DNA from 2 places in the Pseudomonas sp. NFX15 genome. Region 2 is predicted to be linked to the other one. Evidence: predicted binding sites of a transcription regulator. Region 2 holds the regulator's gene; the other holds the start of a gene.

Region 1 (4,570 bases), on a different contig from region 2:
CCGGGATCGTCGGCGCGGCGGTGTTGGGCCATGGGCTGATCGATTGGCTGCCGGCGTGGTTGTTCCTGAGGGTGATCGTCGGCCTCGGCATGATGTGCCAGTACATGGTCATCGAGAGCTGGCTGAACGAGCAGGCTGAGGCCAAGCAGCGCGGGCTTGTGTTTAGCGGCTACATGATTGCCTCTTACCTGGGCCTGGTGCTGGGCCAACTGATTCTGGTCATGCACCCGGCGCTGGGGCTGGAGCTGCTGATGCTGGTCGCCCTGTGTTTTGCCCTGTGCCTGGTGCCCGTGGCGCTGACCCGACGGATTCACCCGGCGCCCTTGCATCCGGCGCCGATGGAACCGCGGTTCTTCATCAAGCGCGTACCGCAGTCATTGAGCACAGTGCTTGGGGCGGGCCTGATCGTCGGCTCGTTCTACGGCCTGGCGCCGCTGTATGCCTCGCAGCAAGGCTTGTCCACGGAGCAGGTCGGTCTGTTCATGGGTAGCTGCATTTTTGCCGGTTTGCTGGTGCAGTGGCCGTTGGGCTGGCTGTCCGACCGCTACGACCGGGCGCTGTTGATCCGCAGTTTTGCGTTCTGCCTGGCAGTGGCCGCGTTGCCGTTGGCAATCCTGCCGACGGTGCCGCTGCAAGTGCTGTTTGCCGCCGGTTTCGTCTGCTCGCTGGTGCAGTTCTGCCTGTATCCGTTGGCGGTGGCGTTCTCCAATGACCATGTCGAAGGCGATCGCAGGGTGTCGCTGACGGCGATGTTGCTGGTGACCTACGGCGTGGGGGCGAGTATCGGGCCACTGGTGGCCGGCGTGCTGATGAAGCTGTTCGGCAGCCAGATGCTTTACGCGTTTTTCAGTTTCTTCGCGTTGGTGCTGGTGTGGCGGATTCGTCCGAAAGCGGTGACCAACCTGCATCAGGTGGAAGATGCGCCGCTGCATCACGTGGCCATGCCGGACAACATGACCAGCTCGCCGCTGGTGGCCTGCCTCGACCCGCGTGTTGATGAGCAGGTGGTACAGGATCAGATGCAAAATCCGGTGAGTAACGGGGAAGAACCTGAAGCCGAGCCTGAAACCGTGATCGAAACCGAGACCGATCAGCCACCGGAGGACCCTGATTCAGGGCGCGACCCCAGCTTCAGCGAAGCCAGACCGTAATTCCAAGGCACAAAAAAACGGGCAGTCACCGCAAGGGGCTGCCCGTTTTTTTCATCCCTGTAGGAGCTGGCTTGCCAGCGAAGGCGGCCGACAGACCAGCGCAGGCGTTCAAGACGCCTTCGCCGGCAAGCCGGCTCCTACAGTGCGTGGGCTGGCAAAATTCTTGCGGCGGTTAGGAGTTTTTGTAGGAGCTGGCTTGCCAGCGAAGGCGGCCGACAGTGCAATGCACGTTTCAAGGCCACCCGCGCCAGCAAGGACTCAAGACATTAGAGATCGTCTTTGTCGAACCGACGCGCTTCGCGTTGCAGTTGGTAGACGAACCGCTCAACCTGACGCTGCACCAGCCCGCTCATGTTGTGGAAGCGAATGCCGGCGAAGGTGGTGGAGATCTTTTCTTCGAAGTGCAGGTAACGCAATTCGACCGGTGCGGTCATCTTGCCAAACGGCAGGTCGGCGCTGAAACGGTCGTACACCTGGCCCAATTGCAGGCTGCCAGTGATGTCGCCGTCGAAACGCAGTTTGCAGCCAGTAGCGGAAATATCCAGCAGCTTGCCACTGATCGGTGCCTTGAGTTTTTCGCCGTCGAGGTTGACGTCGACCAACTGCGCCAGCTTCAACGCAGCGCGGAACGCATTGCGGCGCTGGTGGTACACCACTTCGTCAGGCAGGGTGCCGCGATAACAGCGGCTGCCGTTGGATTGGTCGATGGTCAGCGGGCCGTTGCTTTCCCAGGCGATGCGCACACCCTCGTGAAAGCCCTCTACCCGGAACGACTCGCCCGCCAGCAGATAGCGCTCGCCATCGCGGGGGATCATTTCGTCCAGGGCAATCATGTTGCTGTCACGGTCCAGGTCCACCAGATAGCTCTGGAAGCGCTGGCTGCGTTCATGGAACGTGATGATCAGCGGATCATGACTTTCGAGCAGCTGGCGCAGGTTGCCGGAGATTTCCAAGGGCGTGGAGAGCACCTTGGGTGGCTGCGGAGCATCATCCACGGATAAGGCATTGGACACGGTTAATCAATCTCCAGACAAAATTTGACTGCGGCTGGCTAGCATTTTGCCAGCATCTTTCGCGTCTTGGATAGTGCGGGCTGATCGAGCGGCCTAAGCCTGACTGAGCGGGCGTGGCTTAGCAAGCTTGGAGAAGGTCCCGCTGGCATCGTACAGCGCCGGAGTTTCACCGCCGGTGAGGATTTTCAGCTGGGTGGCGGTCGCGGCCTGTTGCGTCAGGATCGACTGGCCGTTATTGACGTTGATGGCCTGGCACTGGGCCAGGAGATCAGTCAGCACGTCGCTTTGCGCCAGCAACTGATCGCCAATGCTCGACTGGCTGGCCAGTTGCTCCAGCCCGCCACGGTTAGTCGGCAGGTTGAGGCTGGCGAGGATTTCACTGCGTTTGCGGCCATGCTGTTCAAGCAAGACGACCAGCGCCTGTTTCTGCGCCAGGATGTCCTCGAGCAATGGCATGTCGCGGCCATGCAAGGCGAGGGATTCGGTCTGCAGTAATTCCAGCAAGTGTTGCACTGGGGCAAAGTCGTCGGTGATCAGTTGCAGTAAATGAGTGTCGTGCATGGCTGGCCTTGGGTGTTAAGCGTCCAAAAGCCTCGCGCCGGCGTAGGCCTAGCGCTGGGCTTCGAAGTTGAGCAGTTTGCTGGCTACACGGTTGCTGTCGACTTTATAGCTGCCATCGGCAATCGCTGCTTTCAACTTGGCCACGCGGGCGTTGTCGACGGCAGGCTGATCGCGCAGCTTGTCAGTGACCTTCTGCAACTGTTGAGCCTCATTGCTGAAATGTACCGATTCCCCGCTTTTGACGGTACCGGCCTGTTCGGCCGCGGACTCCAGCGGCGCGGATTTGCCCGTTTCGGCGCTGTCCTTGCTGGCGCTGGTACGTGTACTGCCCGTAAGGGACGAGGAGCTGTTTAAACGGCTGAAATCGATGACCATGATAAAAAAAACCTCTGGGAATTTGGACGCTTGCCCTGTTTTCGGCCATTCCCTGGAAAACTTTAGGCTCATTTATCAATGAGCCTCGCGCGCGTCAGCGCTCGCCCTGCATGGAGCACAGTCTAGGGAACAGCCGGGCAGAGCGCCACATTCTGATGAACGCAGCGCATTACATGGACACTTCCACCTGCCCTGGCGACATCACCTGCGCCTTGATAACCCGTTGGGAGTTGAGGTTTTTCACCCGGATCTGTTCGCTGAGACTGCCGTTGGACAGTGCTTCACCCGGCATGCGCACGCTGAGCGTACCACTGCGGGCGGTAATCACCACCTGGTCACCCTTGCGAATGACCTCGGCCTGTTCGATATGCACCAGGGTAATGACCTGGTCGGCGACCATTGGTCGGGTCAATCGTTGCCCGATCGCCTGGTCAAGGGAGGTCAGGTAGCCCTGGCTGATCAGACTGATATCACGCTCGCGCAGGACCACATCGCCCGGCTCGACAATCGCGGCGCGGCGCAGTGGCCGTGCACTGGCCACGACTTCGCGAAACAGGCGGACTTGAGCGGGTACGAAGACAGTCCAGGGCGATGAACCCTCGCAACGGACCTTCACCGTAACACGGCCAATCGGCTTGGGACTTTCAAGTGTGGCTGTCAATTCCTTGTCGCACATGGGCATGTGCATGCGCGGATCGAGCTGGTTGACCTGGATCTCGTAGCGACCTTGCGTTTGACTGGTTGCCAGATAGTCCTCTACGGTGAATTCAAGAAAGCCCTGAGTGACGCCGATAAGCATGTCAGGCAAGGTAACCGCGTCAGCAAGGGCAGGGCTGCCAGCGTTGAACAGGCAAACAGCCGCCAGTACCCCGAGCAATTTGCGAAAGGGCGTGGTCAGGTGTCGGAAAAATGTCGGTTCTGTGTTCATAACGATTAAAAAAGCAAGCGCCGTGCCGTTTAGTGATGACGGTGCGTCGCAACAACACTTGGCGTTGGTGTAGGAGTCTGGGCATGGCTGGTGTAATGGATTCGGTAAACCAGCGCACGCAACTGGTAGGGCAGAATCGCCTTGAACTGTTGTTGTTCCGTCTCGACGGCCAGCAACTGTACGGGATCAACGTGTTCAAGGTTCGGGAGGTGCTGCAATGCCCCCCACTGACGCTGATGCCCAAATCCAGTCCTGTCGTGTGCGGTGTGGCGAACATCCGGGGGGCGACCATTCCGATCCTTGATCTGGCAATGGCGACGGGTTCCGGAGCGCTGAAGGACAAGAACAATCCGTTCGTGATCATCACGGAGTACAACACCAAGACCCAGGGTTTCCTGGTCCGCTCGGTGGAGCGCATCGTCAACATGAACTGGGAGGAGATCCATCCACCGCCCAAGGGTACCGGACGCGACCACTACCTGACGGCGGTGACGCGGGTCGATAACCAGTTGGTGGAAATTATCGACGTCGAGAAGGTGCTG
Region 2 (4,570 bases):
TCTTGTCGAGGTCGGTTTCTTCGCCGACCAGCTCCAGGTTGATCTCTTTCTTGAGCTGGCGAGCCAGGTCGCGAACCAGGCGCGGGAAGCGCCCGAAGACTTTCTTGATCGGTTGCATCCGCGTTTTCATGACCGCGGTTTGCAGGTCGGCCGTGACCACGTCGAGGTTCGACACGGCCTTGGACATGGCTTCGTCGCCGCTGTTGAGGCCCAGGCGTACCAGACGGTTACGCACCAGCACCAACTCGCCAACCATGTTCATGATCTCGTCCAGACGCGCGGTATCGACGCGTACCGTGGTCTCGGCTTCGCTCGCCGGTTTTTCCGGCGGTGGCGCGGCCGGGGCGCGGGCAGCCGCCGGGGCAGCCGCGGCGGCTGGGGCCGGCGCTTCGGCTTTTGGCTCGGGAGCCCTGGCCACGGGTTTCGGTGCCGCGGCCTTGGCGACCGGAGCCGCGGCGACAGCGCTCGAACCGTTGGCGACCGATGCGGTGCCAACTTCGCTGAACTTGCCTTTGCCGTGCAGTTCGTCGAGCAGCGCCTCGAACTCGTGATCGGAAATCAGATCACTGCCGACCGCCGCCGCAGCGGGGGCGGCGGGTGCAGGCACCGAAGCGATGGCCGACTCCAGCGCCTCGACAGCAAAGTTGCCCTTGCCGTGCAGCTGGTCGAGCAGCGCTTCGAATTCATCATCGGTAATGTCGGAACTGTCGCCCGCCGCTTTCGGTGCGTCTGGCGCGGCCGGAGCCGGCGCAACCGCATCGACGGCGAACTGGCCTTTACCGTGCAGTTGATCGAGCAACGACTCGAACTCGGCATCGGTGATTTCGTCGCTGGCGGCAGCATCGCCGGCCGGCGCAACAACAGCCGCCGGTGCTTCGGCCTGCGCCTTGACGGCGTTCAGCGAGTCCAGCAGTTGTTCGAATTCGGTGTCGGTGATGTCGTCGCAGGCGCTTTCGGCCACCGGTTGTTCGATCACCTCGGCGACGGGCGCAGGCGCCACTTCGTCGGCCGATTGCGGCTCGGCCAGACGGGCCAATGCCGCGAGCAGTTCCGGTGTCGCCGCCGTGATCGGGCTGCGCTCGCGGACTTCGCTGAACATGCTGTTCACCGCATCCAGCGCTTCGAGAACCACGTCCATCAGTTCCGAGTCGACGCGACGCTCACCCTTGCGCAGGATGTCGAACACGTTCTCGGCGATGTGGCAGCACTCCACCAGCTCGTTGAGCTGGAGGAAGCCGGCGCCCCCTTTTACAGTGTGAAAACCGCGAAAAATTGCATTGAGCAGGTCCGCATCATCCGGTCGGCTTTCCAGCTCGACCAATTGCTCGGACAGTTGCTCTAGAATCTCGCCGGCCTCAACCAGGAAATCCTGAAGGATCTCTTCATCGGCGCCGAAGCTCATTAAGGGGGTGCTCCTACAGGTCTAAAAACCCAAAAAACCTGAGATTGTGAAATCTCTAAAATCCCAGGCTGGATAACAAATCGTCCACATCGTCCTGACCGGACACAACGTCTTCTCTTTTATCGGCATGAATCTGCGGACCTTCACCCTGAGAGAGATGTTTTTGTGGATCTTTTTCAGCCAGCATCGCTTCACGGTCATGCTCGATGCCCGCAAAGCGGTCCACCTGACTGGCCATGAGCACGAGCTTGAGCAGGTTGCTTTCGACTTCGGTGACCAGGGTGGTCACACGCTTGATCACCTGGCCGGTGAGGTCCTGGTAATCCTGGGCGAGCAGGATGTCGTTCAGGTTGCCCGACACCGCGCGATTGTCCTGGCTGCTGCGCACCAGGAAGCCGTCGACCCGCCGGGCCAATTCGCGAAACTCTTCAGCGCCGACTTCACGACGCATGAAGCGCTTCCAGTCCGTGCCCAAGGCCTGGGCTTCATCGGCCAGGCTGTTGACCAGCGGCGTGGCGTTTTCCACCAGGTCCATGGTGCGGTTCGCAGCGGCTTCGGTCAGCTTCACCACGTACCCCAGGCGCTCGGTGGCGTCGGTGATCTGCGACACTTCCTCGGCTTGCGGCATGTGCGGGTCAATCTGGAAATTGACGATCGCACTGTGCAACTCGCGCGTGAGCTTGCCCACTTCCTGGTACAGGCCGCGGTCACGGGTCTGGTTGAGCTCATGGATCAATTGCACGGCGTCGCCGAACTTGCCTTTTTCAAGGCTCGCGACCAATTCGACGGCGTGTTTTTTCAGGGTCGATTCAAAATCGCCCAGTGAAGATTCGTTATTGCCCATAGCTCCCCCGTGGCGCACTCATCAACCGATGCGTTCGAAAATCTTCTCGATTTTTTCTTTCAACGCCTGGGCCGTAAAGGGTTTGACCACATAGCCGTTAACGCCGGCCTGGGCCGCTTCGATGATCTGCTCGCGCTTGGCTTCAGCGGTGACCATCAACACCGGCAGGTGCTTGAGCTTTTCATCGGCGCGCACGTGGCGCAGCAGATCGATTCCGGTCATGCCAGGCATGTTCCAGTCCGTTACCAGAAAGTCGATGCTTCCGCTGTTGAGCACCGGGATGGCGGTAGTGCCATCGTCGGCCTCGACGGTGTTGGTGAACCCAAGGTCACGCAGCAGGTTCTTGATGATCCGCCGCATCGTTGAGAAGTCATCAACGATGAGGATTTTCATGTTCTTGTCCAATTCGACCTCCAAGCAGTCTTAAACGCGCCCAGCACCTGGACGCGCCATTTCAATCAATCCGGCAAAGCACTCAATGACTGTCTGGAGCACAACAGATCGCGACCGGTGTGGTTCAACACCCCATCGGCCCCGTTCGCAGTGTCCCCACACTGCCTTCAGCGCGCTCGCCACTCCCCCAAACGCCCCCGCAAACGGGCCGCGCACTGGCTGTGTAACTGGCTGACCCGCGATTCGCTGACCCCCAGGACCTCACCGATTTCCTTGAGGTTCAACTCTTCGTCGTAGTACAGCGCCAACACCAGTCGCTCACGCTCCGGCAAATTGGCAATCGCATCCGCCAGCGCCGCCTGGAAGCGTTCATCTTCCAGATCGCGTAACGGCTCGAGATGAGCACTTGCGCCATCCTCGTGCAGCCCTTCGTGTTCGCCGTCCTGCAACAGGTCGTCGAAACTGAATAAGCGGCTGCCCAGGGTGTCGTTCAAAATCCCGTAATAATCGTCGAGACTCAATTGGAGTTCGGCCGCAACTTCGTGATCTTTAGCGTCACGACCGGTTTTCGCTTCAATCGAGCGAATCGCGTCGCTGACCATGCGCGTATTGCGGTGGACCGAGCGTGGCGCCCAGTCCCCCTTGCGCACTTCATCGAGCATCGCGCCGCGGATTCGAATGCCCGCGTACGTCTCGAAACTGGCGCCTTTGCTGGCGTCATATTTGGTCGACACTTCAAGCAGGCCGATCATCCCGGCCTGGATCAGGTCTTCGACCTGGACACTGGCTGGCAAGCGTGCCAGCAAGTGGTAGGCAATGCGTTTTACCAGCGGCGCGTAACGCTCGATCAGCTCGTACTGCGCATCGCGGGCCGATTTTTTATAGAGGTTGTAACCGCTGGCTGTCATAGCACAGGCCCTGCTGTCTGTTGCACGAGACGCTCGACGAAGAACTCCAGGTGCCCACGCGGGTTGGCCGGCAAAGGCCAGGTATCGACCTTCTGCGCGATGGCCTTGAAGGCCAGCGAGCACTTGGAACGCGGGAACGCTTCGTAGACCGCACGCTGCTTCTGCACGGCCTTGCGCACGCTTTCGTCGTAGGGCACGGCGCCGACGTATTGCAGAGCGACATCGAGGAAGCGATCGGTGACCTTGGTCAACTTGGCGAACAGGTTGCGCCCTTCCTGCGGGCTCTGGGCCATGTTGGCCAGGACGCGGAAGCGGTTCATGCCATAGTCGCGGTTGAGCAACTTGATCAGGGCGTAGGCATCGGTAATCGAGGTCGGCTCGTCGCACACCACCAGCAACACTTCCTGGGCGGCACGTACGAAACTGACTACCGAGTCACCAATGCCCGCAGCGGTGTCGATCACCAATACGTCAAGGTTATCGCCGATGTCGCTGAAGGCCTGGATCAGCCCAGCGTGCTGCGCAGGGCTCAGATGAACCATGCTCTGTGTGCCGGACGCCGCCGGAACGATACGGATGCCGCCGGGCCCCTGCAGCAGTACGTCGCGCAGCTCGCAGCGGCCTTCGATCACGTCGGCCAGGGTCCGTTTGGGTGTCAGGCCCAGCAGGACGTCGACGTTTGCCAGCCCCAGGTCGGCGTCCAGCAGCATGACGCGCCGGCCAAGCTCAGCGAGGGCCAGGGACAAGTTTACAGACACGTTAGTTTTCCCGACGCCACCTTTGCCGCCGGTCACCGCGATCACCTGAACGGGATGCATGCTGCCCATATTATTTCTTTACCTTGTCTTGCATAGACGGAGGCCACATTACTGGCTGCGCGTTCGCTAACGGAACAATGCATGGCAGACCATCGATGTAGGTACAAAAACTATTCATTAATTACCTCAGCCAACCTGCTTGGTCGGACTGTGGTAGATGTCAGCGAACATGTCAGCCATGGCTTCTTCGCTGGGTTCTTCCTGC

The links. The regulator FliA, encoded in region 2, starts transcription of late flagellar genes. The targets are predictions, from matches to a motif close to CTAAAGTTTNNNNNNNNNNNGCCGNTAA.
Region 1: flgM (flagellar biosynthesis anti-sigma factor FlgM) is a predicted target of FliA. The motif match lies at 3,139-3,166, and genes of this name have one in related genera.

The regions. Positions count from the first base shown of each region.
Region 1 covers NZ_JAFMPV010000002.1:137,976-142,545, forward strand. Annotated here, with positions in the region: gene J1D76_RS02755 (MFS transporter) at 1-1,151, shown strand, start outside; gene J1D76_RS02760 (flagellar brake protein) at 1,418-2,164, opposite strand; gene J1D76_RS02765 (flagella synthesis protein FlgN) at 2,258-2,725, opposite strand; gene flgM (flagellar biosynthesis anti-sigma factor FlgM) at 2,774-3,100, opposite strand; gene flgA (flagellar basal body P-ring formation chaperone FlgA) at 3,270-4,028, opposite strand; gene J1D76_RS02780 (chemotaxis protein CheV) at 4,112-4,570, shown strand, end outside.
Region 2 covers NZ_JAFMPV010000020.1:68,108-72,677, reverse strand. Annotated here, with positions in the region: gene J1D76_RS20035 (chemotaxis protein CheA) at 1-1,402, opposite strand, end outside; gene J1D76_RS20030 (protein phosphatase CheZ) at 1,458-2,246, opposite strand; gene J1D76_RS20025 (chemotaxis response regulator CheY) at 2,268-2,639, opposite strand; gene fliA (RNA polymerase sigma factor FliA) at 2,807-3,547, opposite strand; gene fleN (flagellar synthesis regulator FleN) at 3,544-4,374, opposite strand; gene flhF (flagellar biosynthesis protein FlhF) at 4,492-4,570, opposite strand, start outside.